Regions from separate parts of the Alteromonas sp. MTD1 genome, predicted to be linked through region 3. Evidence: predicted binding sites of a transcription regulator. Region 3 holds the regulator's gene; each other region holds the start of a gene.

Region 1 (10,788 bases), on a different contig from region 3:
GCCAAAAAGCTGGTGCTTGTGAAGTCTCCCGATGTCATAACGCTAGATATTGAGATGCCGAAAGTGGATGGCTTGCGTTTTCTCGAAGTACTTATGAATGCCAAGCCAACGCCAGTAGTGATGATTTCTACCCTGACAGAAAAAGGGGCAGAGGCGACATTACGCTCACTGGAGTTAGGAGCGATTGATTTTGTTGCCAAACCCAAAATTGGTGTAGCACAAGGTATGGCGGAATATCACGAATTAATCGTTGATAAAATTCGAACGGCGGCCCGTTCTAACGTAAAGAAAGCGAAACCTGCTAAAGTATCATCTGTTAGTAAGGTTAGTTATTCAGGTACGGAAAAACTTATCGCAATCGGTGCCTCGACAGGCGGCACCGAAGCTATAAAAGAAGTATTACAAACATTCCCCGCAAATGCTCCTGCAACAGTAATTACTCAGCATATGCCAGCAGGCTTCACCTCTACTTATGCACGACGATTAGACTCTGTATGTCAAATGCAGGTAAAAGAAGCGAAAGGAGGCGAGCGTTTACTTCCCGGTCAGGCTTACCTGGCACCGGGCGATAAGCACATGGAAATTGAAAGGAGCGGAGCTGACTATCGCATCAGACTTAGTGATGGCCCACGTGTATCGGGTCACAAACCCTCTGTTGACGTGTTGTTCAACTCACTTTGTAAAAGCGCTGGTAGCAACGCGATAGGTGTTTTATTAACAGGAATGGGGAATGACGGTGCAAATGGACTTCTGGAATTGTTTAACGCCGGATGTGAGACATTTTGTCAAGATGAAGCGAGTTGCATTGTGTTTGGTATGCCGAAAGTGGCCATTGAAAAAGGCGCTGCGAAGCGTGTACTAAGTTTGGATGATATGGGTCAAGCCATTATGCAAACTGTAGAAAAACTCTCCGCAGGTAGTCGCTTATAATGAAATCAATACTTTTTGTATCATAATTATTTTAGCAATGTGTTAGGTCTGTGGTTACAAAGTGCTGTTGGGCATAAAATTAATAGATGCACAAATTTGTGGCATTTTTTCCGGCGTCATCCCTGGCTGTAAAAAGGGCTCCGATGAGCTAATTTTAGCCCTCTGAGTTTCGTTAGCGGCCATTACACTATCAACACAGTCGGCGTGAACCGAAACCCTTGTATAAAGCTCTTTCATGCCATATTCGCCAACGTCTTTAAACCAAGAGTCCGCTCTTGATCTTACGCCCATTAAATAAAACTCGCCTTCGTGCTTAATGAACGCGGGCCCACCGCTATCACCATTGCCAGAAACGCCCTCAAGTTCAAGGCCTTTGTTGCCTTTATCAAATATAAAGCGCAGGTCTGACTTCGTAACTTAATCAACGCTAAATCATTCTTTTCACCAAGCTCAATTGTGGAGGCAGTGAGAAAGGAATGTACTAATAAATACTTTTAAGTTTAACTTCGCCTAATCTGCAAAGAATGACGCCTCAGGTGTTAAGTGCATTACGCGCTCATCTTGTATAGTCGGAAAATACAAACAGCTCAGCGGCAGTGAAGCGCCTGAATAAAGAATTTACTGTATGAATAAAATATCTTTGCACAAACATTCATCCTTTTTTGTCAACGCTAATGCCAAGACGCATAACACTTCACAATTTGGCGTGCTAGCTATTGTTGTTGCTAGTTTCTTATGGGGAACTACTGGCACTGCCGCGCAATTTGCGCCCAGCATTAGCCCTTTAGCCATTGGTGCGTTCGCCATGGGCACTGCAGGAGTATTGTTGTGTATGTTTGCCTACAAACAGCTAATGCGCGACCTTCATTTATTAAAGCGCAACCCCATCGTTTTTCTGCTTGGTGCGCTGTGCGTGAGCATCTATCCACTTGCCTTTTACTCATCAATGCGGCTCTCGGGTGTTGCCATAGGTACCGTAGTGTCAATTGCTAGTGCGCCGTTGTTTGCTGCTGTGTTGGAGTTTGTCATTGGGAAAAAGCCAGTATCTAAGACATGGGTGATTAGCTTTTGTTTTGGCGCAACAGGTGTGGTGTTCTTATCCATGGGAAAAAGTGAACTATTAAATTCAGCGCCTAGTGTGGCTTCAACAAATATAGCTTTTTCTAGTATAACGTCTTACACAAATGAAAGAGTGTGGGGAATAGTGCTGGGGTTAATCGCAGGACTTACGTATGCGGGCTACTCGTTTGCAGCAAAATACTTTATCAACAATGGCGTTAATTCCAAGTCTGCCATGGCTTCACTTTTTGGTGCTGCGTCTTTACTGCTATTGCCGTCTCTTCTTTTTACTGGTGACAAGCTGTTTACATCCCCAACGAATGTGGCGGTTTCAGTATATATGGCCATTATTCCTATGTTTTTAGGCTATATGCTGTTTGGCTACGGCCTTAAAACAGTAGAGGCGAGCAGGGCTACGCTAATAACGTTAATTGAACCTCTAGTGGCTACGCTGTTTGCGATATTGCTAATAGGTGAAACATTTAAGCTCATCGGTTGGCTTGGTATGTTCTTTGTGTGTGTATGTTTGTTCATTCAAACCGTGCGCTGGCCGCTAGCTAGGCCATTCAGTAACAACTAAGGTTAGACGTCAGAACATTACAACGAGAAGTCGCTGTATTTTTTCAGTATTGCCTGAATTTGTCCTGTAGCTTTCAAATGAGCAATGGCTTCATTGATACGAGGAAGTTTATCTTTGTGACGATTATGCACGCGCAGTGCTAGTTCGCCTTGCGTGTGTATTGGTCCTAACGCTATGCCAATATCATACTTTGACGACCAGTATCGTGAAGAGGCTTCTTCCATAGTCATGACGTCAATCCGTTTTCTGCCTAATGCGAGTAAAAGCGAGCTTTCAGAATCAAAGTCGAGACGCTCGAACTGGTCTTCATCAAAATAAACATAGCCCGAAACCGTGCCTACTGGATTGCCATAAATAACGTTGACGTCGGCGTATTTTTCTTGGTTTTCAGGCATAGTGATGAAGTATTCTTTCACCGTTAGAATGGCGTCAGAAAAAGAAAAGTTTCCAACGGGGGCATCAGGTGGTAGCCAACTTTGACTAAAAAAGTCGAAGTCTAGTTTACCTGTATTAAAAGCAATCATGGCGCGCTTAGTTGAAAGCATAACCTTTTCGGTTTTAATACCCGCGCGCTGCATAATTAACGGTAGAATTTCAACTAAAATGCCGGCACGTTTTTCATCGACAGCGTTTTCGTAGGGAACCGAACTGCCCGACGTACCTAAGTTATATTTAAGGACAGTATCTGTGCAATTACCCGTTATGGGCAAAAGGCTAAGTACGCAAAAAAATAACCACGCTCGTTTGTTCATAAATACACTATATCAGTACAGCTTATAAATGCGGTTAGGTGGACACTTTGCTCTTTGCCCAGTACTCTACTTTTTTAAGCAAGTCTTCTACCTCGAAGGGTTTACTTAAATAATCATCCATTCCGGCATCAACACATCGCTCTTTGTCACCTTTCATAGCATTCGCAGTAAGCGCAATGATAGGTACGTCAACATACCTGTCGCCGGCTTCTCCCTTTCTGATACGTTTGGTGGCTTCGAAACCGTCCATTTGAGGCATTTGGCAATCCATTAAAATGACATCAAATGTCACTTTCATCTTGCTTAGTGCTTCTAAGGCCTCAACACCCGACTTAGCGCTAAGTGTGGTGTGCTGCGACAAATGCTGCTTAACAATAATTTGGTTAATATCATTATCTTCAACAACCAGAATTTTCAGCTTTTTAGTCTCGGTGCTTTGTTTTTGCTCGTTCAGCAGAATAGGGGCTATCAATGCTTCGTCGGTATATTCCATATTTACCGTGAAATAAAATGTACTGCCTTCACCTTTTTTACTTTCAAGTGAAATGCTGCCACCCATTAATTCACATAGTTGTTTTGAAATTGATAAACCAAGTCCAGTACCACCGAATTCGCGCGTAGTAGATAAATCTTCTTGGGTGAATACATCAAAAATAGTCGACTGTTTATCTTCAGCAATACCAATACCGGTATCAATAACCTTGCAGTGAATTTGAATATCATTGCTGTGCAGCGTTTCTAGCTTGGTGTGTACTTCAATTGAACCGGTGTCGGTAAATTTAATAGCGTTTCCAATAAGGTTTGAAAGAATTTGCCCAAAGCGAACTTCATCACCTAGTACAACGTTGATGTTATTAAGCTCGTTGTTAAACTGAAGGGTTAAGCCCTTGTCATCACACAGCAGTGCAAACTGGTTTTCTATGGCGTGCAAAGACTGAGCGATATCAAACGGTGCATTTTCAATTTGGAGTTGGCCTGCTTCAATTTTAGAAAAGTCTAAGATATCGTTTACGATATGAAGCAGGCCTTGAATACTGAATTTAGCGAGTGATAAATAATGGCGCTGATCGTCGTCTAATTTCGACGCTTCTAACAACTGAAGCACGCCAGAAATACCATGGATAGGTGTGCGTATCTCGTGGCTCATGCTAGCAAGAAAACTAGACTTTGACCTTGCAGAATCTTCTGCTTTTTCTCGCGCGTCTTGCAGATATTGTTCGGTAAGACGCTGTTGTGTGACATCTTGTTGGAACCCTATGTAATGAGTTACCTCGCCGTTTGTTTTTACCGGCGTTAGGTTTAATCTGTTATAAAATTCACTACCGTCTTTACGGTAGTTCAGTAGCGTTATGTCTATGGGCTCGCGCCGAGCTATGGCTTGTCTTACTTTATCTATCGACTTTGTATCTGTTGAATTGCCCTGCATTGCTCTGCAGTTATGCCCAATTATTTCTTCACGTTTGTAGCCGGTAAGGGCCTCAAATGCACTATTAACGTATATTACTGGCTGACCCACTCGAGTTATATCTGAAATGATGATGGAAACCGTAGCCTCATCCATAGCGTGTGTAAGTATCTGCACATTGCTTTCAAGTGAGCGTCGCTCTGTCTCATCACTTCCTATATACATAGTGCCACGTTCGTCGCCAAACGAGTCGGTTAACGTAGCTTTTGTCCAGCGAATAAATCTATCTTTACCTGTGGTAAGAGAAAAGTGGGTAAGCTCGTTAGAGGTGTCATTAGATAAGCGTTGAACGATAAACTTAACGATGTCTGACATCTCGACATATTGATCTTCACAAAACTGATCAAAGCGTTTGTTCGACAGCAAGACAGCATTGTTTTTGTCGACTACTAACAGCATATCGCCCATCGATTCTAAAACATTCGAAAATTGTTCATTTGATAGCGAGGCTTCCGCGAGCTCGTGCATAAGCTTGTCAAATGCATTTCTAATATCTGCCAGTTCTTGTGCTTCTTCGCTATTTGAGGAGGGAAGCGCACACTGTCCGTCGCGGGTTTTGTGTTTAATATCGTTGTATAAGTTAGACAGTGTGTTTTCCGCCAGCGCGCCGGTTTTTCTTACCATGTGTAAAATAATTAACACAAAGCCAATAATCATAGCCACGAGCACAACGCCAATCCAAGCTACGCTTTTATACGCTGCGAAGGTAGGCTCAATGCTGTAAAGCGTAAGGTTTTGCCATGGCACACTTTCAAATGAGTAACCCGAATCATTGAACTCAGACAATAACGTGTTAGGGGCAATCAGCGTTGGCTGACTACTGAAAAGTACAAGGCCTTGTGAGTCTGAAACCAGCTGATTGGTGAGTCGAGGATAAGAAGTTAGCAACGATTGCAGACTATCTACATACATCACTAATGCACCTTCAGCCACACCGCCAAGTAACACAGGTACACTGATTAATACACCGTGTTTAGATACAGATGAAAACGTCGCTGACTCGCCTAATGTAAGTTGTCGCCATGTTTTTTCTAAATTATCGGGCAGCTTGGCTTGCCAATTTTTGTCAATGATTTGGTTTCCCGCAAAATCGAATAAGGCAAATTCAACGTGAGGGGCTTGGGTAAGGTTAAGTGAGCGGAAAAACATGGGTAAATAGTTTCCGCGTTGTTCCATATCAACTAGCGAATTAATGATGATATCGTTGGCAGCAAGGTCAGCTAACTGGCGGGTGGTGTCATCCACTATATAGCTTAGGTCTTGCTGTAAGCCTTCAACTGACTGCTGTTGCAAAACTTGCGTTTGCTGAGATACGAAATGAAACGCCGCTGCAAACAAGGTGATAGAAAGCACCACGACCAACGCAATGAGTCGCGGCAACATATTTGTAAGTAATAGCTTCCTAAGTCTTGGAGGCGTTTTTTGCATTAACGGTCGTCCGTAGTGACTAATTGACCTTTATCATTGAATTTAGTCATAAAATAGTCATTTGACCACAACGCATCGTGCCTTTCTTTTGTAAACGGTGGAGAATATTGTTTCACAGCTCCGTCGAAAGTGGCCATTGTTTCTAATTTTTCGCGAACTGCACTTACCTGAACGCTATTTGCATCATTGGCCGCTTGCGCAACCATATGAGTAAGGTCGTATGCGTGCGCTAAACCCGTCACACCCTTGATAGTAAGCGGGTCGTTTACACCATACCTATTTTGATACGACGCCAGTAACTGTTTTGCATTCTCGTTTTTTTGATGATTAAAATGAAATGTCTGAAGCACTGAAATGTCGAATTCACCAATTGGCTTATCTAGAAGAGAGGTAAATTCACCCGATGCTATACCCCAGTGTGAAACAACCGGTGTCGATGTCATCCCCTGGGCTGCGAGTTCATTCATGACAACTGCGCCTTCAGGTACGTTAGTGACTAATATTATTGCATCAACGCTTTCATCTTTTATGGAAGAAATGTCTTCTGAAAAATCGGTTTGTTGCCAGTTTATCCAATGTACTGACGAAATTATTATGCCCTGTTGCGAGACTGCTTCAGTTAATGAGGCTAAATTTGAACGCCCCCATCCAGTTCGCTCTAAGACTAATGCAACACGTTTTATGGCACGTTTTTTCGCATAACCCACTAAAACGGTTGCGGCTTCAGAGTCTCGAACCGATACTCTAAATACATTGTTGGGGGTACGGTTGTTGTCTACTATTGGTGTACCTGCTGCCCAAGGCACTAGCATTAGCAGGTTTTTTTCGTGAATTACGTCTATTTCAGCTAACAGTACTGGCGTATGGACGCCACCTACGACTGCTAGTAGGTCAGGGTTCTCGCTATATTGCTTTAAGTTGTATATACCTCTTGCGGGGTTGCCTCTGTGGTCTTTTGTAACCAGTTTAAGCGGGCGGCCTAACACGCCTCCTTGTGCATTTATTTCTTCAACTGCAAGTTCTACTCCACGAGAAATAGCTACACCGCCATCAACGGCTACCGCTGATAAGTCAGCATCAACACCAATAACAAGCGGAGGTTGAGCACAATAAACGCTGTGGCTTGTACAAAGCGTAAAGAGCAATAAAACACAAATTCGTAATCGCATAGTAACCGCTATCCATAACACAACACTGTAAGTGTATAGCATTGACGCATTTCTGTTAGTTTACCTACGTACTCCTTTAGTATAGCGCCAAGCTCCTTTGTCCTATCATGCGATAACAATAATTAGTTGTGCAAGGCCGAACTGGCACGATTCTCTCATACTTAAGTATAAACTATGCATACGGTAGGAGTATGTCAGCAGTAGAAGATGGCGTGAAATGTGCGGTACACAGTTACCTATGAAGTGTTAACTCTGTAGTCCATGACCCTCCGTTATTACTGTATGTGAACATAGGTTATCTCTTGGAGTTAGGGTGCAACAAAAAACCTTGCCAACGATCATTGATGTTGAAGCCAGTGGGTTTGGCGCACAAAGCTACCCGATAGAAATAGGCATTGTGCGCTATGATGGTGCAAAATGGTGCAAGCTAATAAGGCCGTTTGATTCTTGGATGCATTGGGACAAGAACGCACAGGCGCTTCACGGAATTACTCGTGCAATGCTGCATGCTCGGGGGGCAGAGCCCGTTAGCGTGTGTAATGAACTGAATGCGTTTTTAGGCAATACTATGGTATACAGCGACGGGTGGGTGGTAGACAATCCATGGTTAATAAAGCTTTTCGCAGCTGCACAGGTAGAAATGACCTTTACCTGCCGAGCCCTAGAATATATTTTGTCGGAAGGGCAGATGAATGTGTGGCACGAAGTTAAAGCACAGCAGCTAGCACAATTAGATGTAAAACGTCATCGAGCTAGTGCAGACGCGTTGGTTATTCAACAAACCTATGCGCAAACTATGGGCTTGTAGTGCAATTTCATTAGAATAAATAGTGTACTCCAAGCGATAATGCCATATTCTCTTCCTCTCCAATTTGCCTGTGTTCTAGCTCTACCGCCATATTTAAGCCGTTACTGTCACCTAAAAGCCAACCTAAACGCGTAAAGGTGCCCACATCATCAGGAATGTATAACCACTCTGCGTAATGTTGATACGCGGTTATGTTTGCATTGTAAATGGCATACACTTTTTGAGGAAGCGATGTATCGAATTGGCGGCTAGCACTAATATAGCTTTGAGAGCCTGTAGGGTAGGTGAAGCTATTGTCGTAATAATGGGTTTCAGTTGTAGAGTGCAGTCTATAGCGGCTTTGTAAGTGCCAATTGGAAATCTTTTTACTTTTAAACTGAATAGGATTGTTGTGTGTTGTAAACCAAGAGCCACTTGCAAAAGTAATGTCGCCGTCAGCGAAAACCGCTTTCGGAGATAGAAATACAGCGAAAATAAGTATTAAGCTAAAAGGAATGCTCGTTCTCATTATTGCAGCCCAAGTGTTTAGTGTGTTTCTTTCGCTTCAACCATCCCTGTTTCGATTTCCCACTTACGGTAAGTGCAAAGTGGTTTTATTATTTGAATAACGTGTAATGCGTGACGAATGCCTGCTACAACAAACCTGTATCCTTATAAAGCATAGCCCTAAAAAACAAATAGTGGCAAAAACTTCTCAAAACTTGTGGGACGTACGGAAGTATGGTGAGTGTTGGCTGCTATTGTGGTGCTAAAAAAACAAAAAAGCTGCCATAAGGCAGCTTTTTTTACAACGTAATTTGTATCTAGACCGACGCTTTTAACGCAGCAGCTTTATCTGTGGCTTCCCACGGGAATTCATCGCGGCCAAAGTGGCCGTATGCTGCAGTAGGACGATAGATAGGACGTTCAAGATCAAGCATCTGAATAAGACCATATGGACGTAGGTCGAAGTGCTCACGCACTAGCGCAACCAGTGTTTTCTCATCTACTACACCAGTTCCGAAAGTATCGATACTAATTGACGTAGGCTCTGCTACACCAATAGCGTAAGACACCTGAATTTCACAGCGCTTAGCTAGACCTGCTGCAACGATATTCTTTGCAACATAGCGGCCTGCGTATGCTGCGCTGCGGTCAACTTTTGAAGGATCTTTACCAGAGAACGCACCACCACCATGACGTGCCATACCGCCATAAGTATCCACAATGATTTTACGACCTGTTAAACCGCAGTCTCCCATTGGGCCACCGATAACAAAACGGCCAGTTGGGTTAATGTGGAAACGCGTGTTGCTATCAATCCATTCGCTTGGAAGCACGGGCTTGATGATTTCTTCCATTACAGCTTCACGTACTGTTTCAGTGCTTACTGAATCGCAGTGCTGTGTTGAAAGTACTACTGCGTCGATACCAATCGGCTTGTCGTTTTCATATTTAAACGTAATTTGGCTTTTCGCGTCTGGACGTAAAAAGTCTAATTTGCCTGACTTACGCACCTCAGCTTGCTTTTGAACAAGGCGATGAGAATACGTAATTGGCGCAGGCATTAGTACATCAGTTTCGTCGCTAGCATAACCAAACATAAGGCCTTGGTCGCCAGCACCTTGTTCTTCCAAACTCTCGCGGTCAACACCTTGATTAATATCAGGTGACTGTTTACCAATAGCGTTAAGTACAGCACACGAGTCTGCATCAAAACCCATATCTGAATGAGTGTAGCCAATTTCCTTTACTGTATTTCGGGTCAATTCTTCAATATCAACCCAAGCAGAGGTAGTAACTTCACCACCTACTAAAACCATGCCGGTTTTAACATACGTTTCGCAGGCCACCCGAGCGCGCGGATCTTGCTCTAGAATTGCGTCAAGAACCGCATCTGAGATTTGATCAGCAATCTTGTCCGGATGCCCTTCAGACACTGACTCGGATGTGAATAAATGCGTGGCCATAAATGCTCCGTAAGCGTTAATTTTTCAAAATAGTCGTATATTGTACTAAAACAAGTTATAAATACCAGTCTTTACTTCTAGACGTCTAAAAGTCTCTTCGTTACGAATAGTTGACGAAACCCGTGATCAAAGTCATATAATCTGGGAAATCTTTCAACTGTGGGAATTAAATTAAAAACAATAAGATAGCACAAAAATAACAAATACGGTTGTTCAAAAAATCTCAATTAGTTGGGAATTTGGTATTAATTGAACTTGTTTAGAGTTCAAGTATTTTCGTTATCTCATCGTTTGTTAGCACTTTTGGGCAATTTTTTAGTTAAAACCCCTTAAAGGAATACTTGTTATTCTGTATCGTTTTTTTAAGGTTTCTGGCGATCAATCCCAATAAAATTTGATCTTAGTTCCCGCTTCATGGTGCTTGATTGCCTTGATAATTCGCTCATAGATGTAACTTTTCTTCATGTTGAGATCTCCATTGTCTTCAGTTGATTAGAGACCTCATGAATGTTGTGGTGTTATTTGGGACAAGGTGGGATTTGGGGCCGATTCATTATTGTGATTTTGTAACCATAAAAACGACCCAAGGCCTTCCATCCAAAGAAATAGAGCACTGGGCCATTTATACTGTGTTTTAGAAGGGATGGT
Region 2 (10,788 bases), on a different contig from region 3:
TAAGACCCACGCCTGTTTGCTTGCTCATATCATTTACTGACCTGGTATTCATTGCCACCCTTTCTGTAATATCACTTTGGCGAGGAAACCTTATACCCCAAATACACCTCTACCAATGTAGTATAGTAAGACAATTGGGTATGCAACTGCGTATTCTTAGTTATCAAAACGTATAATTTAAAGATACGAATAAGGTTTTTGGTGTGTTCAGAGACTGCCAGTAACCTTACTTTCCTTTCTTAGCTAAAGACTTACTATCGGCAGCTTTAATGAATAGTTGTGGGATATTTATTTTACCAGCTTCACTACATGAAAAACGTCAAGACACGTATATCAAGCTATTCGCAAGTTGCTGATAGTAAAGCACACTAGCACAAACAAAAACACCGCATTCAATGCGGGCTATTGAGTGAACTTGGAGCCGTTTTGTTGAAAACAACAATGTGGCTTTTTGCTTTTAGAAGACTTTTTCCTTATTTTTCAATGATAATTGAGCCACAAGAAAGTATTCGAATTTCTCAAAAATTTACGATTAGCTTAATATTTCAGTTGGTTACTGAGATATTTGAAAGCGCGTGTGTAGGTTTACACTAATTTTCTTTTTTTGTATTTCTTAAAACGAAAAAAGCACTGACCATTATGATCAGTGATTTCGATTTTAATAATATTTTTTACTATGCTTGTTTTTTAAATTTACGAGAAGCTAATCCCATTAAACCTAAAGCAAAAAATGCTATAGCTGATGGTTCAGGTACACTAGCAGCTTGATATTTAAAATTATCAAATTTAGTAGAAGTATTTGCTCCTCCATTAGCAGGATCGTCAACAAAAGATATCAGCTTAAATGATGAAGTTGAAATTAGACCAAAGAAACCATTAGTTCTTGGTGAACCGACATTAAATGATTGGCCATCAACTGTGACAACAGTGAAATCACTGGTAGGGTCTTCATTAGAAAAGTCAAAGCCGAATGCATTAATTTCAAAATCAAATTCAATAAACATTGTATCTGGAACATTACAGCATTGGGTAAAAAAGTCTATATGATTAGATGTAAAGATGGAAGATGTGTTAGCTACTGATAAAGTAATTAGGCTATCGTTTTCATAAATACTAAAATCGCCAAAGTCATTATTGGAAAAAACACCTAGAGTGTCTGAATTGAAATCATATGTTCCTGTTATATTCACAGCATTGATAAAATCAGCCTCATCAGTGAATATAGTAATTAATCCAGCATTGACAATTCCACTAACAGTCAAAGCGAAGCTAGCTATTAAGCCTTTTAAAAATTTATTTTTCATTTGAGTTAGCCTTTTAGTGCCTGTCCTTATAGGACAGAGGTACTTAATTAAGTTAAAATTAAACATTGCGCCCTCGATAAAGCAAGAAATACACCTATTATTTTATTTGGCAAAAAAACAACAGGTTAGAGAGTGTTGGTGATTTTAGTGTTTGACGCTTGCAAAATAACCTGACACTAAAATCGGTTACTCAAGAAACTAGGAAGGTGTTCAGTCTTGTTGCGATAAACCTCATCAATACGCTCTTTATCCAGGCTAAATGACAACAAATCTTCCGCTGTGTAGTGTTTTCTAGTTAGCCCAAGTCGCATTGCTGGCGTGGTAGGTTTAGGTTTGTTATTGCCTTTGAAGTTTCGCTTAATGGTGCGCTTTATGGTGCGCTCATTGGTCATGCAATAATTGAAATACACGCGCTTGATTTCAATGAGCTTTACCATCCATTCTGGATTGTAACCCGCGTAGGCATTCCAGCGTTTTGCATTGGTGGCACTAGTTACAGATCTCTCTAAAAGATTAATGTGTCTACTCAAAATTTGAAACCAATTATCAACACCATGAAGCGAGGCATTGGCTAATAAACTTGCCACCAGTTTTGGGTTCATGCGCTTCACATCACCTAGTGGCATCATCATTGCTAAACGTGATTTACTATTCGGGTTGATTATCCATTCTGATTTAGCATTACCGACACGAACTCGGTTTGATAATTGCGCTTCCCCAAGTGCCTTTTTGATGCCTTCATTAGTGATTTCTGGGTTTTCTTTTTTTAAGTTCGCTCTAACTTCTCTGAGTCGTTTTGATGCATCTTCATCCAGATACTGAGCGCAGCCTGTTTTCTCTACTGAGATTTGAAAGGCATAAAGCTTATTGCGTGCTATCCAATCGTTAAAAACCGCTCCTACGGCTAATTTGATACCAGAATCATTATCTGCGTATAAGTTAACTTGATTGGCATATTTGAGTTTTTGCTTAAGTAAAGCAAAGTGCGCTAACACGCTATACGTTTGCTGTACCAGTAATCCTTTTGGTGGTAGTTGGAGTTCAACAGTGCGTTAATGCTCAGGTGCCTGAACATTAACATCATCATTACTTAATACGTATTGCGCGTAGCGTCTGTAATAAGGAAATTTTTCCTGCTCCTTCTTTTCTCGATGCTCTTTGTTTATCTCTTGATAATCACTGGTAAAATCAAAATTTACGTTAGAAACGAATACAAAACCTGAATGATTATCGACGGTTGACGTGTTCACGATATGCGTAGGTTTTGGCATATTATGGTCGCCCCAGTTACTTAAATAGAACTGTCTATCTGAACTGAGACTAAGTATTCTAGTCGCTACCGCATGGTCAATCATCTGTGAGTGATAATGGTCAAAGGCTAAGGCTTGCTCGTAGAAAAAGTTGATTTTGTCGTAGATAACCTTGGCACCCAGTTTATGCTTGTCCATCATGCGATTGAATATGTCTTTATTCATTAAATCTTTGAAGATTTTAACGTTATCTGAATCTCGATAATGGCGGTTTGCAGGGTTTAATTTAACCGGTAGCTTACTATTACATGCATGACAGGTAAGAAGTTGTGAGCCTAGTTTTTCTTCCTTGATGATTTGGGTGACGGGCTTACCACCTTTTTTGAGTGGCTTTTTAACAACACGCTCAATAATGCGGTCAGGCTGCGCTTTCCCATCTAATTTGTAGAGTTCAGGGTGGTTATAAATTCCCTTGTCTCTGTTTTTACACCGAGGCTTTAGCTTTTTAATACCACGCCTATTCTCAGGGGATGTTGGGATATAGTAGGGCCGAAACGTCTTAGGTTGACCGGGGATAGCTTTATTCTGACACGTTGGCTCGACTGGCTCGCATATGGTTGAAAGGCGTTTTACTTCTAATTCAAAACAACGATTGTGGATCATGGTGGTACTATGACTACATAATTTGCAGGTGAGCAGATACTCGGATTTATCGTCACTCCATGTAAGCTTGTATTCGTTGCCCAAACCTCGCTTAAGCTCACCATTTGCTTTGTAAGTCGAATTTTTAGCCACGACACCAAAATTCTTACATTCTGGATTTTTACAAAAGTTGAATTGGGTATATAAACCCGTTTATTTGTTTTTGTAAGCACTTGGAATGGATATGGCTTTGGTTGGCGTATGCTTATTCTGTTGTGGTGTTGATTTTAGTGGTTCAACCAAATCATCAAGTAATTTGAAAAACAGCTCTGCACATAAATAAGCATCGAGTAACGCACTGTGTTTGGTTCGACTTGAAATATCAATACCGTATCGTAAGCAATCTGCATCTTGACTGATTTTTCTAACACCGAATTTGCTCTTAGCCAGTTCCATTGCACAAGTCACTTCAGCACAAATATCAGAAACCGTTGAAGGGTAATTAACTCGGTTTAACTCAGCATTTAAAAATCGTAAATCAAAGGCTGCATTGAAGATAACAAGATGGCTGTCTTTGATGAATTCAATGAATACTGATGGATATCGCTAAAGGTGGGTTTGTCCTCCAGTTCTTCATCTAGGATTCCGTGAAATCGAAAAGCGCTCTTTACAGCTTTTTGCCCTCAGGATTAATTTTGAGGCTGAACACATGTCTAGTGGGAGTGAAATCTTCATATTCTATGCACGCTAGGTCGATGATCCTATGGTTGCCTTTATGGGGATCTAAACCTGTTGTTTCCGTATCTAAGAAGACATATTTCGTCATAATTACCACTCCTATAGCCAATATTATAGGAGGTTTTGTCGAGTTTTAAATAACTCATTGAAAAAACTGACTATTCGTACACTGTTTCAGTTGTTTGAACAGGAAATCCAGCTTTCACTAGAAATTTATTCGTTATTTTTCAATTGAATAAAATAAAAAAGAGCTACTATCAAAAAATAGTAGCTCCAAGTTGACTCAATAGCCCGCATTCAATGCGGTGTTTTTTTAAAAGATATGCGATTTCGATTTATGCAGCAATTTATCGTAGCTACACCTTATTATCGTATCTATATCTTAAACCACTTGCTTGACTCGAAGTTCTTTCGGCACAGCAAACTCGACATTTTCTTCTCGTCCAGCGCGCTCAGAAGCAGACACAGCGCCCCATTCTTTCAAACGGTTCACTACGCCTTGTACTAATACTTCAGGCGCCGATGCTCCTGCAGTAACGCCAATATGTTCAACGCCCTCTAACCAAGATTTTTGTATACAGTTTGCGTCGGCAATTAAGTATGCCGTAGCACCAATTTTCTCAGCAAGCTCGCGTAAGCGATTCGAGTTTGAACTATTTTGCGCCCCCACTACCAGCAATACTTGGCAGTCTTGAGCAAGGTCTCGTACTGCATCTTGACGATTCTGCGTTGCATAGCAAATATCGTCTTTACGCGGGCCATTTATCTCAGGAAACTTTGCACGCAGTGCATCAATAACATCTGCAGTATCATCAACCGACAATGTGGTTTGGCTGCAGTAGTAAAGATTTGAAGGGTCTTTTACCTCAAGCGTTGCCACATCAGCCTCAGATTCAACTAGGTAAATGCCGCCATCTTCATTGCTGTACTGCCCCATTGTCCCTTCTACTTCAGGGTGACCTGCGTGACCAATAAGAATGCATTCAGTGCCGGTTTTGCTGGCGCGCGTCACTTCCATATGCACTTTTGTTACCAGTGGGCAGGTTGCGTCAAACACTTTAAGTCCACGATCTGTCGCTTCTTTTCTTACCGCTTGAGAAACACCATGCGCAGAAAAAATAACAATGCTGTCATCTGGTACTTCATGCAGTTCGTCAACGAACAATGCACCGCGTTCGCGTAAGCCATCAACAACAAATTTGTTGTGTACCACTTCGTGACGTACGTAAATAGGTGGCTCGAACATTTCCAGCGCACGTTCTACAATGGTAATTGCTCTATCTACACCGGCGCAAAAGCCTCTCGGATTGGCTAAGTGAATTTGCATAATTAGTTTCCGTCTTGTGCAGCTGCACCTTGTTTAACGTCTATAATTTCAACGTCGAATACAACAGTCTGACCTGCCAGAGGGTGATTAAAGTCAACCGTTACAGAGTCGCCCGCTACGCTTCGGATAATGCCAGGGATTTCAGAGCCATCAGGCTGCGAGAACGCTAAAATCATCCCTTCTTCGATGCTCAAATCGGCACCAAAGCGACTTCTGTCCATATAGTGGATATTATTCGGGTTAGGCTCGCCAAACGCGTCATTCGCTTTCAACGTAAATGCTTTCTTGTCACCTTTTTTAAGCCCTAGTAAACAAGCCTCAAAGTTAGGCGTTAAACTACCGTCGCCCATTACCATTTTCGCAGGCTTATTGTTTACGCGTGTACTATCTGCTGCAGACCCATCTTCTAACTTTAAATCAAAGTGAAGAATCACTTCACTGTCTGCACCAATCACTAAAGAATCTGTCATAAATAATCCGAATACTACTTTGTGGTTTCGCTTGCACTGGCTGCGTCGCTATCTGACGCTTCGTCTTTGTCGCCGTTCTTAAACATATCAATGATTAATAACGCTGCACCAATGAAAATTGCACTGTCTGCAATGTTGAACGCCGGCCAATGGTAGTTATTTACGTAAAAATCAAGAAAATCGATGACGTAGCCATGCACGATACGGTCGTAGACATTACCTAGCGCACCACCGAGTATAAATGCAAACGCAACCGGCAACATTTTTTGCGAACGAGGAGACTGTTTCAGCCACCATAAAATAACGATACTTACGACAACAGCAATAGCAGTAAAGAACCAACGTTGCCAGCCACCAGCACTGTCTAAAAAGCTAAAAGCGGCGCCGTAGTTGTGCACATAAGTAAAGTTAAAGAACGGCATGATTTGTATTGATTGATACAAAGACATGCTGTCAATAACCGCGTATTTACTCCATTGATCTAGGATAAATGCAACTGCACTTATCCATAAAAATCGCAATCCTGTTTCGCGAAAAAGATTAAGCATAGTGGCGCTCTTCTCCTTCGCCATCGATGTTTGTTACGCAACGTCCGCAAAGCTCTTCATGACCTTCGTGTGAGCCTACGTCTTCACGATGATGCCAGCAGCGTACGCACTTAGCACCACTTGCTTTATTAACGGTTAGCCATAAACCATCAACGTCGGTTGCTTTAGCGCCTTCAGGTGCGCTTTCAACTTTCACTAACGACACACCAGATGTAATGAGTACAAAACGAAGTTCATCTTCAAGTTTCGCTAATACGTAGTACAGTTCGTCGGTTGCGTACAAAGCAATGCTTGCTTCAAGCGAACCACCTAGCTCACCGTCTTTACGTGCTTGTTCCATGGCTTGGTTTGCCGCGTCTTTAACACTTAGTACTTGATGCCAAAGTTCGTCGTTAAACGTATCGCTTTGCGTAAAGTTGTCAAAGCCATCATACCAAGTTTCAGTAAATACAAACTCACTACGCTCACCAGGAAGTGTTTCCCAAATTTCTTGCGCGGTAAAGCTTGTGATCGGAGCCATCCAACGAACCAGCGCCTCAACAATGTGATACATCGCTGTTTGACAAGAGCGGCGCGCAAGACCATCGGCTTTAGCGGTATACTGACGGTCTTTAATTACGTCTAAGTAGAAAGAGCCAAGCTCAATTGAACAGAAATGCATAAGCTTTTGTGTTACCACAAGCAGGTCGTACTTTTCATACGCTTCAATAAGCTCTGCCTGAAGTGCCTTGGCACGCGCTACAATCCAGCGGTCTAGCGCTACCATTTCATCTTCTGCTACTGCGTCCTCTACGCTAAAACCGTTAAGGTTGGCCAGTAGGAATCGAGCGGTGTTGCGTACACGTCGGTATGAATCAGCGGCACGCTTTAAAATTTCATCAGATACTGCGATTTCACCGCGGTAATCTGTAGAAGCAACCCACAAACGTAAAATGTCTGCACCTAGCTTATTAGTGACTTCTTGTGGCGCAACAACGTTACCCACCGATTTCGACATTTTTCTACCGTGAGCATCTACGGTGAAACCGTGTGTTAGCACTTCTTTATATGGCGCGTGACCATGCATAGCGGTTGATGACATAAGCGACGACATGAACCAACCTCGGTGTTGATCAGAGCCTTCTAAATAAAGGTCTGCTGATGCAGGAATATCATCTCGCTGGTCAACAACAAAATAGTGCGTTACGCCTGAATCAAACCAAACGTCTAATGTATCTGTTACTTTCTCGTAGTTATCTAACTCACTACCAAGAAGAGCGGCATCATCGAAATCCCACCACGCTTGAATGCCTTTAGATTCTACTTCAACAGCAACTTTTTCCATGAGTGCAGCCGACTCTGGGTGAATTTCACCAGTCAACTTATGCACGTACAGTGGAATTGGAACCCCCCATGTACGCTGGCGCGAAATACACCAATCAGGACGGCCTTCTACCATTTTTTCAATGCGGTTTTGGCCCCAGTCTGGGATCCACTTGGTTTGTTTAATTTGCTCTAGTGATTCTGCACGCAAGCCTTTTTTATCCATGCTAACGAACCACTGAGGGGTAGCACGGAAGATAATAGGCGTTTTGTGGCGCCAGCAGTGAGGGTAGCTATGCTCATATTTTACGTTAAGTACAAGGTTGCCCTTTTCTTTCACTGTTTCAATAATTTCATCGTTGGCTTTAAATACGAACTTGCCAGCAAATAGCGGTGTGTTTTCAAGGTATACGCCGTTGTTGCCTACCGGATTATACACTTCAATGTCGTATTGCTTACCAACGTTGAAATCGTCAACACCGTGCGCTGGCGCAGTATGTACACAGCCTGTACCAGAGTCGGTAGTTACGTGTTCGCCCAAAATAAGCGGCACTTGAAGGTCAAGGAATGGGTGATTTACTTTTAGTTTATCTAACGCAGCACCTGTACACGTTGCTACTTCGCGGAAGTCTTCAACGCCATAACGCTGCATACAGCTTTCTAACAGGTCTTGTGCAACCACTAGCCACTCACCTGACGGCTGAACTTCAACAATCGCATAAGTTAATTCAGGGTGCAGGCTAATTGCGCGGTTAGCAGGTAGTGTCCACGGCGTTGTTGTCCAAATTACAACGCCGGCTTTGTGCGCTGCTAAATCTGATTCTTCAACGCCAAATGCTTGCGCTATTTCTGCACTATCAGCCACTGGGAATTTAACGTCGATAGCGGGTGACACTTTATCTTTGTATTCTACTTCGGCTTCAGCAAGCGCTGAACCACAGTCAGTACACCAGTGAACAGGTTTAAACCCTTTTTCAAGGTGACCCGACTCAACAATTTTACCTAGTGCACGGATAATGTCGGCTTCGGACTTAAAGTCCATTGTTTTATACGGGTTATCCCAAGCACCAAAAACGCCAAGACGCTTAAAGTCAGCCATTTGACCATCAATTTGCTTTTGAGCGTACTCGCGACACTTTTGACGGAACTCAGCAGCAGTTACCTTCTTACCTGGCTTACCTACTTTTTTCTCTACCATTAGCTCGATAGGAAGGCCGTGACAGTCCCAACCTGGTACATAAGGCGAATCGAAGTCTGACAAGTTCTTCGATTTTACAATGATATCTTTAAGGATTTTGTTAACCGCGTGACCAATATGAATGTCGCCATTTGCGTAAGGAGGGCCATCGTGAAGAATGAAAGGCTTTTTGCCTTTTTTGGCTTCACGAATTTTGCTGTATACCCCTTTTTCCTGCCAGTCTTTAAGCATTTTCGGCTCGCGCTGAGCAAGATTACCGCGCATAGGAAACGCAGTTTCTGGAAGGTTCAATGTGGCTTTGTAATCACTCATAAAATTGTTTAATCCGGTTACCTTAGGTTTCACCCAATGCGTGAGGCATTGTGAAGGCGTTAAATCGTTAACTGTAAAACGTTATCTTGGATGCTATTTGATAGCAGCCCGCTTAATTAGGCTTACATAGTTTTCGTGACTTTATCACGTTTAACTATGCGAGTAACAGACGCGCTTTTGCGGCATCTGCCTGTATTTGTTCTTTTAGTGCTTCAAACGAAGCAAACTTAATTTCATCGCGTATTTTCGCAGTGGGAAAAACGGTAATAGGCTTTCCGTACAAGTCAGATGACAAATCGAAAATATGTACTTCTAATTGATTTCGTTCGCCGTTTAATGTGGGGCGACGACCTATGTTAGCAACGCCGTTATAATGCTCACCGTCCACATCCACTCGTACTGCAAAAACGCCGTGTATTGGCGTTTTTTGCCGCTTAAGCATTACGTTAGCTGTTGGAAAGCCAATGGTTCTTCCCTTTTTTTCGCCGTGCACAACACGGCCGTGTATCGCAAATGGGCGGCCTAACATTTCTGTTGCTAGTGCAAACTCGCTTTTTGCAAGGGCCTCTCTCACCGCAGTAGAGCTTATGCGGTGGGCATGCATTGTAAAACTTTGTGTGCTTACTACTTCAAAGCCATACATGCGACCAGCAGTTTTTAGCATTTCAAAATCGCCCTTGCGACCATTGCCAAAACGAAAATCATCGCCCACGACTAAAAACTTCACGCCAAGCTTATCTACTAACAAATCATGCACAAACGTGTCGGCAGTTTGCTTCGCAAAATCCGCGTTGAAGCGAACCGCAAGTAACCGATCCACGCCTTGCTGACTTAAAAGCTCGTATTTTTCTCGCAGAGGACTTATGCGGGCAGGCGCGCGCTCAGGCATGAAGACTTCTTCAGGCTGAGGCTCGAATACCATGACAGTTGCCGGTAGTGAGAGCTGTTTCGCTTTTTCAAGTACATTTGCCAAAACCGCTTGATGGCCGCGGTGTACACCATCGAACTTGCCAATAGTGAGCACGCAACCTTTGTGATGTGGTTTTACATTGTTAAGCCCGCGGATAAATTCCACTGTTAGCCACTACCTTTATAACTGCTAAAAATTCAAAGCTCGCGATTATAGCCGACCATGCGCTCAATACCAAGCACCTACATTACGCCTTGACTTACACTATTTTTAATTATCGCTTATTCACCGCCGCTTCTAAAATGACGCGGACGAGTACCCAATACCAACATACTCAAACCAAACACCAAAACAGAAAGACCGATGGTAATGCCAACATCCAAAATTTGCTGGGTAAGGCTAAGGTTGAAGAACGCCATTCCTTGGTCACGATAGAAAATAAGGGCGCCCATTGCGGCACTGGATATGAGCACTCGAGCAATAAACATGACAGACGTACGGCTTAATGCAAAAACACCTTGTTTGTGCAGTGTGATGTAGAGTAACGCGGCATTCATGGTAGCTGACATACTGGTTGCAATGGCAAGGCCCACATAGCCAAATGGGATGGCAAGCACCAGATTGAAGACCATGTTGGCAACCATACACCAGATGCCAAATTTAACCGGGGTTTTAGTGTCTTGGCGGGAGTAAAACCCGGGTGCGAGTACCTTAACAAGCATAAAGCTAAGCAAGCCAAATGCATACGCAGTAAGCGAATAAGACGCCATAATGGCAGTTTCGGCTG
Region 3 (10,788 bases):
GATTGAATCAAAATAAGGAGCAAGCTCTAATGAAAAAGGCGCAAAAGTTAGCATGAAAATTAAACCTTTATGGGTGTGGATATAGGTAAAAATATTATCAGTGCCAAACGCTTATCACAAAACAATTACGAATTGGCATTTATCAATGAGCGATTCAGGCTAGGCGCCTAATTATTACATAAAGTTCATACTCTTAAATAAATAAGAAAAGGCCTATAAAAAAGGGGGGTAAAAATTGCGAAATCACTGCTTGTTTACTACTTTTGTGTAATATTAACGCAGTATGAGAGCAAGCAATGAACGAGAAGTCTCGGCTTAAAGTCATCGATGAATTTATGCTAGATCAAGATTTGCCGTTAGACCTAGACGATTTAATGATGGTTTTGGCTGAAGCGTTTAGGGTACCTATCGCATTGATAGGCATTATGGGCGAATATGAGGAAAAATTTAAAGCCAGTTATGGACTTGACACTACCAGTGTTTGCCGTGAACACACGCTTTGCAGCATCGTTGTTAAAACGCGAGACCAGCTTGTGGTTAGCGACGCCACACAAGACCCGAGATTTAAAGATAGCCCGCTTGTTACCGGCGCTCCCAATATTTGTTTTTATGCAGGTACACCGCTTGTTGTAAATGGTGAGGCCGTTGGTGCGCTGTGCCTTATCGATACAAAACCTCGAGAAATAGACGCAAAACATGTCAAGGCGCTAGAGCGCATAGCAACGCTTGTAAGTCAGCACATTACGTTATCCAATGAACATGAGATTCTAAAGCGAGAGCACGGCCTTATTGATAAATCACCCATTGTACTTGCTACATGGCGTTTTGATACCTCACTTAACTTGATACATATATCGCAAAATTGCGAATACGTGTTGGGCGTAGCACCGCAAGACCTGTTAAGCGGCGCTGTTCAACTAAACGATATTTTATCTAACGCGGCAGAGCAGGATTTTACGTTTACTATGCAGGCACATCTTGAGGGCGTAGAAACGCACACCTGTCGTTTGCAAATTATTTCACCTACTCGCACCATCTGGGTAAGCATGATCTCAACAGCAAGTTTTCGTGAAGATGGAACGCTGCTGTCGGTACAGGCATTTTTGTTTGATACCAGCGATCAGAAGTTTGTTGAAGATAAATTGAATAAAACCAACTCACGCATGCGCTTGCTTCTTGAAGCATCTGAGTTGGGTACGTGGGACTGGAACTTACAGGCAGATGTCAACCAAGTGAACAAACGGTGGTGCGATATTGTTGGTTTAGAATACGAGTACTACGATACAAGCTCTCGTTTTTTTAAGCAGCTTATTCATCCTGCCGATTTTATTAATGTAGAAAGAAAATTAAATGAGCATTTGAGCGGTGAAGCAAAAGTATTTAACACCACGTTTAGAATGCAGCATACCAGTGGGAAGTGGGTGTGGGTTGAAACTTACGGCAAGATTGTTGAAGTAGACGAAGGCGGCAACCCTGTGCGTGTTGCGGGTATTCACCGTGATATAACTCAGCGAATGGAGAATGACCTTCACGAGAGAAAGAAAACCCAGTTACTGCAGTTTATAAATAAAACCCGTGCCTCTTATTTGCAAAGTAACGACCTTACTACCGCATGCCAGTCAGTCTTATCAGAGCTAATTGACATATCAGACAGCCAAATTGCCTTTATTGGCCAGATGCGAGACGTGGAAACGCAGCCCAAACTCTTTATACATGCAATTTCTGAAATTGTATGGGACAGTAAAAGCTTCACCCAATATGCTGAATATAAAAAGCGTAATTTATATTTTTCGTCGTTTGACAACTTATTTGGGCAAGCCATTACGTCGGGCGAGGTGGTTATTAGTAATACCGCTGGAGCACATCCTGCTTCTAAAGGAACGCCACAAGGTCACCCCAGAATTAGTCGGTTCCTTGGTTTACCCATAAAAGTGAAAGACAGAGTAGTGGGTGTTATTGGACTTGCGAATAAATTCTCACCATACACCAACGAAGATGCGGAGTTTTTCCAGCCTTTATTAGATGCGCTTGCAGGGTTGTTCTACGCCGTAGACCTAGAGCAAGCTCGGGCCGAAGCAGAGGACAAACTACGTAAGTTAGCCATGACAGACCCGCTTACGGGGCTATTCAACCGGCGCGCGTTCATTGAGCAATGTGAGGACATGGCGAAAGATCATTGCAGTATTTTTGTTGTACTTATCGATATCGACCACTTTAAAAATGTAAACGATACCTATGGCCACGACGCTGGAGACTGTGCGCTTAAGCAAACCGCTGATATTATCAGCGATGCAATTAACGATGGAGACATCGTTGCACGTCTCGGCGGAGAGGAGTTTGCCATGGTAATTCGTGGTGAATGTGAACGTGAAGCGAAGAAGCGGTTAGACTCACTGCGGAAGCGTATAGCCGCTAAAAAAATGTTGTATAAGAAAGACACGCTGCAACTAACGGTAAGCATAGGCGTAACCTTTGTTGATGACGGTTTTAATATGGATTTTAGTGCGCTGCTGTCTTTAGCTGACCAAGCCTTGTATGACGCTAAAGCTAATGGGCGAGACAGAATTGAGTGGGCACCATTCACCAAAAAAGCCGTTTAAGAAAACGGCTTTTTTGGTGAGCGTTACTAAGTTCTTGTTATTTCGTATTAGGTGTATATAATTACAGGAACTGTATGAACAGACAGGTCTTTTATGCGCCCATTAACAGCTCGACAAACCGAAGTTTTAGAACTTATCAAAACCACTATGCAAGAAACGGGAATGCCTCCAACACGTGCGGAAATTGCCCGTCAGCTTGGTTTTCGTTCTGCTAATGCTGCTGAAGAGCATTTGAAAGCACTTGCTAGAAAAGGTGTTATTGACATTTTGCCGGGCACCTCTAGAGGTATCAAACTCAATATTCCGCTTGAAGATTCTGTAGAAGAAGATGGTTTGCCGCTAATTGGCCGAGTGGCCGCTGGTGAGCCTATTCTTGCGCAAGAACACGTGGAGTCTCATTACAAGGTAGATCCTGCTCTCTTCCAACCTCAAGCTGACTTTTTGCTTCGTGTTAACGGCATGAGTATGAAGGATATTGGTATTTTAGATGGTGACTTACTCGCAGTGCATCGCACTACAGACGTTCACAATGGCCAAGTCGTGGTAGCTCGTGTTGATGAAGACGTAACGGTTAAACGCCTTGAAAAGCGTGGTAGAGAAGTACTGCTGCATGCCGAAAACGAAGAGTTTTCTCCAATTAAAGTGGACTTAGCCTCACAGCCTTTTGCTATCGAAGGTATTGCTGTAGGTGTAATTAGAAATGCAGACTGGATGTAGAGTTTTATCCAACTAAACCCAAAGCGGCCTATTAGCCGCTTTTTTTATACCTAAACTTTTGTTAATGATTGCACTATGGTGAAGCAAGGTTGTTTTTTGACCAAACGGATCAACTGAGTGAAAAAATTTAATACGCCCTCTTTTCTACCGCGACATTGAAAAAAAAATTTCACTTTTTAGCGTTATTATAATAAGTCTCGCCGTTTTAATTTCCTATCCGTAACGTTTTAAATCATTGTATTTGATTACTTTTCTTTAGAATTGAAAATTATCTTATGTTCAAAATGGTTGTTTGAATCAAGGTTCTTTATTTTCAGCATTTGTGTTTCTTTCTGCTATTAGACGGTATAGCTAATTGAAACCAATGTTTAAATTTTAAACACTTCATTAAAAATTTAATAGAAAAGACTAGACGGCGGTGAATAATCGCGCAATTATTAGTCAGGGATTAACAAAATAATAACAATGACTCTAAATTTGTTTTACAAGTTGCAGTTGTGGGTCAACCGTTCGCAAACCATCTGGTAGGGACAGCGCGCAAGAACATTTGGCGTTAATGGTTCTACCATTACGGAGGTGCTGAGTGAAACAACTAACGAACGTCATCGCAAAAGGGGTTGCGGCATTACCCTTTTTGTTATTTTCTCATTTTCTTTCTGCGCAACAGGCTGCTGAAGAAGTCTCTTCATTGAACCTACGGCGCGGAGCAACTGACATTAGCGGGCAAGTGTACGATTTGCATATGCTGATGTTCTTCATTTGCGTTGGTATAGCTGTGGTGGTATTTGGCGTGATGTTCGCGTCTATGTATCTTCATAGAAAATCCCGCGGCGCTAAGCCAGCTAATTTCCATGAAAACGTAAAAGTGGAAATTGCATGGACGGTTGTGCCTTTCCTTATCCTTATTTTTATGGCTGTGCCAGCGGCAAACACACTGATTGCCATGGAAGACGTGTCTGAAGCTGACATGACGGTTTTGGTAACTGGTTCGCAATGGAAATGGCATTACAAGTACATGGACAGTGACGTTGAATACTATTCTTTACTGGCCACCCAGCGCGAGCAGATAGAAAACAAGTTTGAAAAGACAGATAACTACTTGCTTGAAGTCGACCGCCCCTTAGTTATTCCTACCGGTAAAAAAGTACGGTTTCTTATCACGTCTGACGACGTTATCCATTCGTGGTGGGTACCAGATTTCGCAGTGAAAAAAGACGCTAACCCAGGTTTTATTAACGAGGCATGGGCCAAGGTGAATGAGCCAGGTATTTACCGAGGTCAGTGCGCTGAACTTTGCGGTAAAGATCACGGCTATATGCCCGTTGTTGTTATCGCCAAAGAGCCCGCCGCTTTCGAAGCTTGGATGGGGGAACAAGAAGACATTGTTCGCCAAGCAAAAGAGGAAGAGCAGCGCCTACTGTCGATGAACATGTCGATGGATGAGTTAATGAAGGAAGGCGAACGCGTGTACAACACAACATGTGCAGCGTGCCATATGCCAAACGGCGAAGGGCTACCAGGTGTATTTCCAGCGCTTAAAGGCAGCAAAATGGCCCTTGAAGATCAAAAAGGTCATATTGAAATTGTGCTTCATGGAAAGTCAGGCACCGCAATGCAGGCCTTTAACAAAATGCTAAGCCTTAAAGAGATTGCAGCGGTTGTGACTTATGAGCGCAATGCGTGGGGTAACAACACGGGTGACATGGTGCAGGCGAAAGATGTCAACGACGTGGCAATGGGTAACTAGGAGCGAGTTATGAGTAAAGCAACTGACGTTATTTCGCCAGATTCATCTGTGCATCACGACGAACATGATCATCATGATCATATTCCAAAAGGTATTACCCGATGGTTATTTACCACAAACCATAAAGACATAGGCACGCTGTACTTATGGTTCGCCTTTATTATGTTCTTAGTGGGCGGTGCCATGGCCATGGTTATTCGCGCCGAGTTATTCCAGCCTGGCCTACAAATTGTCGAGCCTAACTTCTTTAACCAAATGACTACGGTACACGGTTTAATCATGGTGTTTGGTGCGGTTATGCCAGCGTTTACTGGCTTAGCAAACTGGTTAGTGCCTATGATGATTGGTGCGCCAGATATGGCCTTGCCGCGCATGAACAACTGGAGCTTTTGGATATTACCTGGGGCATTTTTAATATTACTTAGTTCACTGTTTATGGAAGGTGGTGGTCCTGCGTTTGGCTGGACATTCTATGCGCCGCTTTCAACAACCTACAGTGGCGATTCAACCGCACTGTTTGTGTTCTCGGTGCACATCATGGGTATCTCATCCATCATGGGTGCGATAAACGTTATTGTTACCATCTTCAACATGCGCGCGCCGGGCATGACATGGATGAAAATGCCGCTGTTTGTATGGACATGGTTAATCACTGCCTTCCTACTTATCGCGGTAATGCCGGTATTAGCAGGCGCTGTTACCATGGTACTTACCGATAAGTTCTTTGGAACAAGTTTCTTTGATGCTGCGGGCGGCGGTGACCCCGTTATGTTCCAGCACATTTTCTGGTTCTTCGGGCACCCTGAAGTATACATAATGATTTTGCCGGCTTTTGGCATCATTTCACAAATTGTCCCTACATTCTCGCGTAAAAAGTTGTTTGGATATGCCTCAATGGTTTACGCAACGGCATCTATTGCATTGCTGTCGTTTGTTGTTTGGGCACACCACATGTTTACCACGGGTATGCCGGTATACATGGAAATGTTCTTTATGTTTGCCACCATGCTGATATCTGTACCAACCGGTGTAAAAGTATTTAACTGGGTGGCAACGATGTGGCGTGGCTCGCTTACATTCGAAATGCCTATGATGTTTGCTATTGCCTTTATCGTGCTGTTTACCATTGGCGGTTTATCGGGTCTTATGCTGGCCATTACACCGGTAGATTTTCAATATCACGACACATACTTTGTAGTAGCGCATTTCCACTACGTACTGGTGACAGGCGCCGTATTCTCCATTATGGCTGCCGTGTATTACTGGTTGCCTAAATGGACGGGCAAAATGTACGACACTACATTAGCTAAATGGCACTTCTGGTGTTCGCTCGTGTCAGTGAACGTGTTGTTCTTCCCTATGCACTTTGTAGGTTTAGCAGGCATGCCTCGTCGTATTCCCGACTATGCCCTTCAGTTCGCCGACTTTAACAAGTGGATAAGCTTGGGTGGTTTTGCGTTTGGTTTGTCGCAGCTGATTTTCTTGGCGCTTCTTATTAAAGCGTGCCGAAAACAGGGCGAACCAGTATCGGCACAAGTATGGGATGGTGCAGAAGGTCTAGAGTGGGAGATCCCCTCTCCTGCTCCTTATCACACCTTCGATACGCCACCTGTTGTGAAGTAACTCATGCCAGCTCAAGCGCGAATTTAATCGCGCTTGAGCAAGGCTTAGTTTGGAGACTGTGTTATGTCGCAAGCAAATGCAAACAACAAAATGGTACTAAAGCTTGTTGCCATTGTTATTGGCATGTTTGGTTTTGGGTTCGCCCTTGTGCCGCTTTATGACGTGTTTTGTGATGTAACAGGAATTAATGGAAAAACAGAAAACAGTGCAGCAGTTTATCAATCTGTAGAGATTGATGAGACTCGTGAAATAACAGTGGAATTTATCACGCGCACCAACACGGGCATGCCGTGGGAGTTTCGCGCTGAAACACAGCGAGTAAAAGTACATCCAGGCGAACTGAACACGGTATCGTTTTATGTTCGAAACCCTGCCTCAAGCAATATTGTAGCGCAGGCTATTCCTTCTGTTTCTCCAGGTACAGCCGCGTTGTACCTCAATAAAACTGAATGCTTTTGTTTTAACCAGCAGCCCCTAGACGCTGGAAGTGAGGCCTACATGCCTATGCAGTTCTATGTTGACCCCCAGCTTCCTAAAGAAATTACGTATTTTACATTGCAGTACACACTATATGACGTCACCGCGAGAGCAAGTGACCTAACGACAAAACCGAATCCCTTTATGGTTAGTGGCGCTGAAAGCGGCAAATAATCAACGTAGGGGTAAGGAGATAATAATGCAGCAAGAATACCAAAAATATTATGTACCCGCGCAAAGCCCATGGCCAATTGTAGGAGCGGTAGCGCTCTTTCTTATTGCCGTAGGTGCTGGAAATTTTGTAGTAGAAGCCACTAAAGGTGAGTCTGGCTACGGAGGCCATATCTTAACCGCCGGAATCATTGTGCTACTAGTGATGTTAGTGGGCTGGTTTAAAAATCAAATCGATGAGTCGATGTCAGGGCTTTATAGCGACCAGCTAGGCCGCTCTTACCGTCAAGGTATGAGCTGGTTTATCTTTTCTGAAGTGATGTTTTTCGCGGCGTTTTTTGGCGCGCTTTATTATGCGCGCTTTATCGCCGTGCCATGGCTTGGCGGCGCATCAAATAATGCCATGACCAATGAAGTGCTGTGGCCAAGCTTTGAAGCAATGTGGCCTTTAGTGTCTACACCTGGCGGAATTCAAACTAAAGAAATGAGTGCGGCAGGGCTACCCACTATCAACACGGTTATTCTGCTCGTATCTTCAGTAACGCTGCACTTTGCGCATTCGGGTTTGGAAGAAAATAAACGCAAGCAGCTTACTTGGATGCTTGGGCTTACTATCTTGCTTGGCTGTGGCTTCTTATTTTTGCAAGTAGAAGAGTACATTCATGCGTACCGTGAACTTGGTTTAACGCTTCAGTCGGGTATATACGGCAACACGTTCTTTATGCTTACTGGGTTCCATGGCATGCACGTAACGTTAGGAACCATCATACTCATTGTGTTGTTTTTCCGCGTGTTAAAAGGGCACTTTACGCCAGATAACCATTTTGCATTTCAAGCGGGTAGTTGGTACTGGCACTTTGTAGATGTGGTTTGGGTAATGCTCTACATCTTCGTTTACGTGCTTTAAGCCCTGTTCGCGTCGAACCTCAGTAAGGTCTGGGGTTCGGCGTTATTAACCCTGTACCTATTGCAACAAGAATAATTATAACAATCACGGCAGATGTGAGAACGCGACGACCAATGTATTTGCTCATTGGGCCATTTTTAGGGTCGTTTTTCATCATTACTCGCATAGCCAAAAACAAGTTAACGATCATGTATATCACTAAGGCAACTAGGATTATTTTTATCATTATAAAGACCTCTGTTTTTCTTATTGGTTTTTGTAGGGTGCGTTAACTATGGCACAACGCACTCGCAAGCTGCTTCCTTGGGTACTCACTGCAATTAGTGTGGCAGCAATGTGCGGGCTTGGCTTTTGGCAGCTAGAACGCATGATTCAAAAGCAGCATCGTTTAGCTAGCATAGCGCAAAAGCAAAGCAATGGAAGTGTGAGTTTATTAACCGCGTTAACGAACGATGACCCACGTGATATTGCTGTTACCTTCGACGGCGAGCCTGATACTACACATCTGGTTTTTTTAGATAATCAAATTCAAGATAAACGTGTTGGCTACGATGTAATCGTGCCGGTAAAAACGAATGCTGGCTGGGTATTAGTGAATTACGGTTGGGTATCTGCACCTGATATGCAGCGCACGCTGCCGACAATAAAAATCGATAAAGGTCTTCTTTCTTTCAGAGGCATTGTGTCGGTGCCGGGTATTAACCCCTTGATAACAGAAACCAATACACAGTCATTGGTTTTCCCCGCGCTGGTTCAGCAAATTGACTTTGCAGATCTCAGTCAGCGCCTGAATCGCGACTTATTACCTTATGTTATTCAACTCACAACAGACGATGTTGAGTTTGTGCGCGACTTTCGCCCTGTAGTGATGTCTCCAGAAAAGCACCTTGGCTACGCCGTGCAATGGTTTGGATTAGCCATTGCCGCTGCAGCTATAGGCGGCTTTGCCATTAGTAAAAAAGGACGTAGTTATGAGTGATACTGCATCAACTAAAAACGCGGCTTCAAAACGCACTTTGCTACTTATGATAGCGGTGTTTGTTATTCCTGTTGTGTTAGCAAAGTTAGCATTAGAGAACGACTGGTTTACTAAAGCTGCCACTAACAAAGGGCAATTACTATCACCTACCATTGATATGACTTCAGTGTTGCAAGATGCAGCACCGAAATGGCGAATGCTTTACGTTATGCCTGAAAACTGCGATGCAGTGTGTGAAAACGCGTTGTTTAGCATAAACCAAGTATGGCTTGCGCTAGGAAAAGAGTCTGACAGAGCAGAAGCTATGGTACTTGCTACCGACAACAGCGACCCTGAAGCGCTTGCTGCGTTAACTCAGTACCCCAACGTCGCTACAATGGAAATTTCCGCGCCTAACCAATTAGCGACTAATAGCGTGTATATCGTGGATACCCAGAATAATGCCATGTTGTTTTATCAAATAAAGCTAGAGCGACAAGATGCAGTAATGGAAAGCCGCAATATGTTGGCCGACATGAGAAAGCTATTAAAGCTATCGCGCATAGGATGATTAGTATGAAGAAATTAACGCTTTTTAGCTTATTTTTGGCTGCCGTTGTCATTATTTTAGGTGCGTATACACGTTTAACTGACGCAGGTCTGGGCTGCCCCGACTGGCCAGGTTGCTACGGCAACTTAACCGTCCCGCTAAGTGAAGAGAAAGTAGCACAGGCCAATGCTGCTTACCCTGAAAGACCTGTTGAAGCGTTTAAAGCATGGAATGAAATGGTACACCGCTATTTCGCTGGCACGCTAGGGCTTTGCGTACTAGCGATTGCTGTTATTGCAGTGCGAAATCGAAGTAAAGGTACGCCGGTTAAACTACCGCTATTTTTGCTAGGGCTTATTACTTTTCAGGCCGCTCTAGGCATGTGGACGGTAACGCTCAACCTGTTGCCCGTTGTGGTGATGGGACATTTGTTAGGCGGTTTCACGGTACTGTCTTGTTTGTTTATGTTGTACTTGCGGCTAAAGCAGCACGATGTGCAATTACAGCAAAATGTTGAAGTTAGTAGTGAATCATTGGCTCAGAAGCAAAATGGACAAAGCAGGCTTAAGGGTTTTGCGCTAGTTGGTGTTGGCGTGCTGGTTGTGCAAATAGCGTTAGGCGGTTGGACTTCTGCTAATTACGCTGCCCTTGCTTGTACCAAGATGCCAATATGTGAAGCGGGATGGCAGTCGCGATTAGACTTTGCCGGCGCGTTTAGTGTGCCCGATGCAGAAAACTACGAGTTTGGCGCCCATGATTATAGTGAGCGCGTAACTATGCATATTGTCCACCGTGCGGGCGCGTTGGTTACTTTTGCATACTTGCTTGCCCTAGGTTTGAGTGTGCTGCGCGCCAGTAGCACTACAAATCTGCAGAAGCGTATAGCCACGTTTATGTTGTGTGCTTTATCTGTGCAGGTGGCATTAGGTGTTAGCAATATTGTATTTATGCTGCCACTTGGTGTTGCTGTTATGCATAACGCGGTGGCCGCTGTACTGCTGCTATCGCTGCTTTATCTTGTTTTCACACTGGTAGTTC

The links. The regulator LexA, encoded in region 3, represses DNA repair genes until DNA is damaged. The targets are predictions, from matches to a motif close to TACTGTATNNNNATACAGTA.
Region 1: a site for LexA is predicted at 7,660-7,679, ahead of ACGHAV_RS12855 (exonuclease domain-containing protein). Genes of this name have one in related genera too.
Region 2: a site for LexA is predicted at 4,087-4,106, ahead of ACGHAV_RS10685 (exonuclease domain-containing protein). Genes of this name have one in related genera too.

The regions. Positions count from the first base shown of each region.
Region 1 is NZ_BTGG01000008.1:266,165-276,952, forward strand. It holds gene ACGHAV_RS12825 (chemotaxis response regulator protein-glutamate methylesterase) at 1-930, shown strand, start outside; gene ACGHAV_RS12830 (hypothetical protein) at 985-1,221, opposite strand; gene ACGHAV_RS12835 (DMT family transporter) at 1,556-2,569, shown strand; gene ACGHAV_RS12840 (substrate-binding periplasmic protein) at 2,587-3,321, opposite strand; gene ACGHAV_RS12845 (ATP-binding protein) at 3,356-6,214, opposite strand; gene ACGHAV_RS12850 (ABC transporter substrate-binding protein) at 6,214-7,383, opposite strand; gene ACGHAV_RS12855 (exonuclease domain-containing protein) at 7,697-8,191, shown strand; gene ACGHAV_RS12860 (hypothetical protein) at 8,202-8,699, opposite strand; gene metK (methionine adenosyltransferase) at 8,995-10,140, opposite strand.
Region 2 is NZ_BTGG01000007.1:69,255-80,042, forward strand. It holds gene ACGHAV_RS10660 (prepilin-type N-terminal cleavage/methylation domain-containing protein) at 1-52, opposite strand, end outside; gene ACGHAV_RS10665 (PEP-CTERM sorting domain-containing protein) at 675-1,304, opposite strand; gene ACGHAV_RS10670 (hypothetical protein) at 1,481-2,299, opposite strand; gene ACGHAV_RS10675 (hypothetical protein) at 2,357-3,349, opposite strand; gene ACGHAV_RS10680 (exonuclease domain-containing protein) at 3,410-3,784, opposite strand; gene ACGHAV_RS10685 (exonuclease domain-containing protein) at 3,864-4,022, opposite strand; gene ispH (4-hydroxy-3-methylbut-2-enyl diphosphate reductase) at 4,317-5,261, opposite strand; gene fkpB (FKBP-type peptidyl-prolyl cis-trans isomerase) at 5,264-5,731, opposite strand; gene lspA (signal peptidase II) at 5,746-6,279, opposite strand; gene ileS (isoleucine--tRNA ligase) at 6,272-9,091, opposite strand; gene ribF (bifunctional riboflavin kinase/FAD synthetase) at 9,246-10,166, opposite strand; gene murJ (murein biosynthesis integral membrane protein MurJ) at 10,283-10,788, opposite strand, start outside.
Region 3 is NZ_BTGG01000002.1:280,666-291,453, reverse strand. It holds gene ACGHAV_RS03965 (GNAT family N-acetyltransferase) at 1-54, opposite strand, end outside; gene ACGHAV_RS03960 (diguanylate cyclase) at 297-2,600, shown strand; gene lexA (transcriptional repressor LexA) at 2,694-3,317, shown strand; gene coxB (cytochrome c oxidase subunit II) at 3,901-5,064, shown strand; gene ctaD (cytochrome c oxidase subunit I) at 5,074-6,687, shown strand; gene ACGHAV_RS03940 (cytochrome c oxidase assembly protein) at 6,751-7,338, shown strand; gene ACGHAV_RS03935 (cytochrome c oxidase subunit 3) at 7,364-8,242, shown strand; gene ACGHAV_RS03930 (DUF2909 domain-containing protein) at 8,262-8,471, opposite strand; gene ACGHAV_RS03925 (SURF1 family protein) at 8,517-9,221, shown strand; gene ACGHAV_RS03920 (hypothetical protein) at 9,214-9,771, shown strand; gene ACGHAV_RS03915 (heme A synthase) at 9,777-10,788, shown strand, end outside.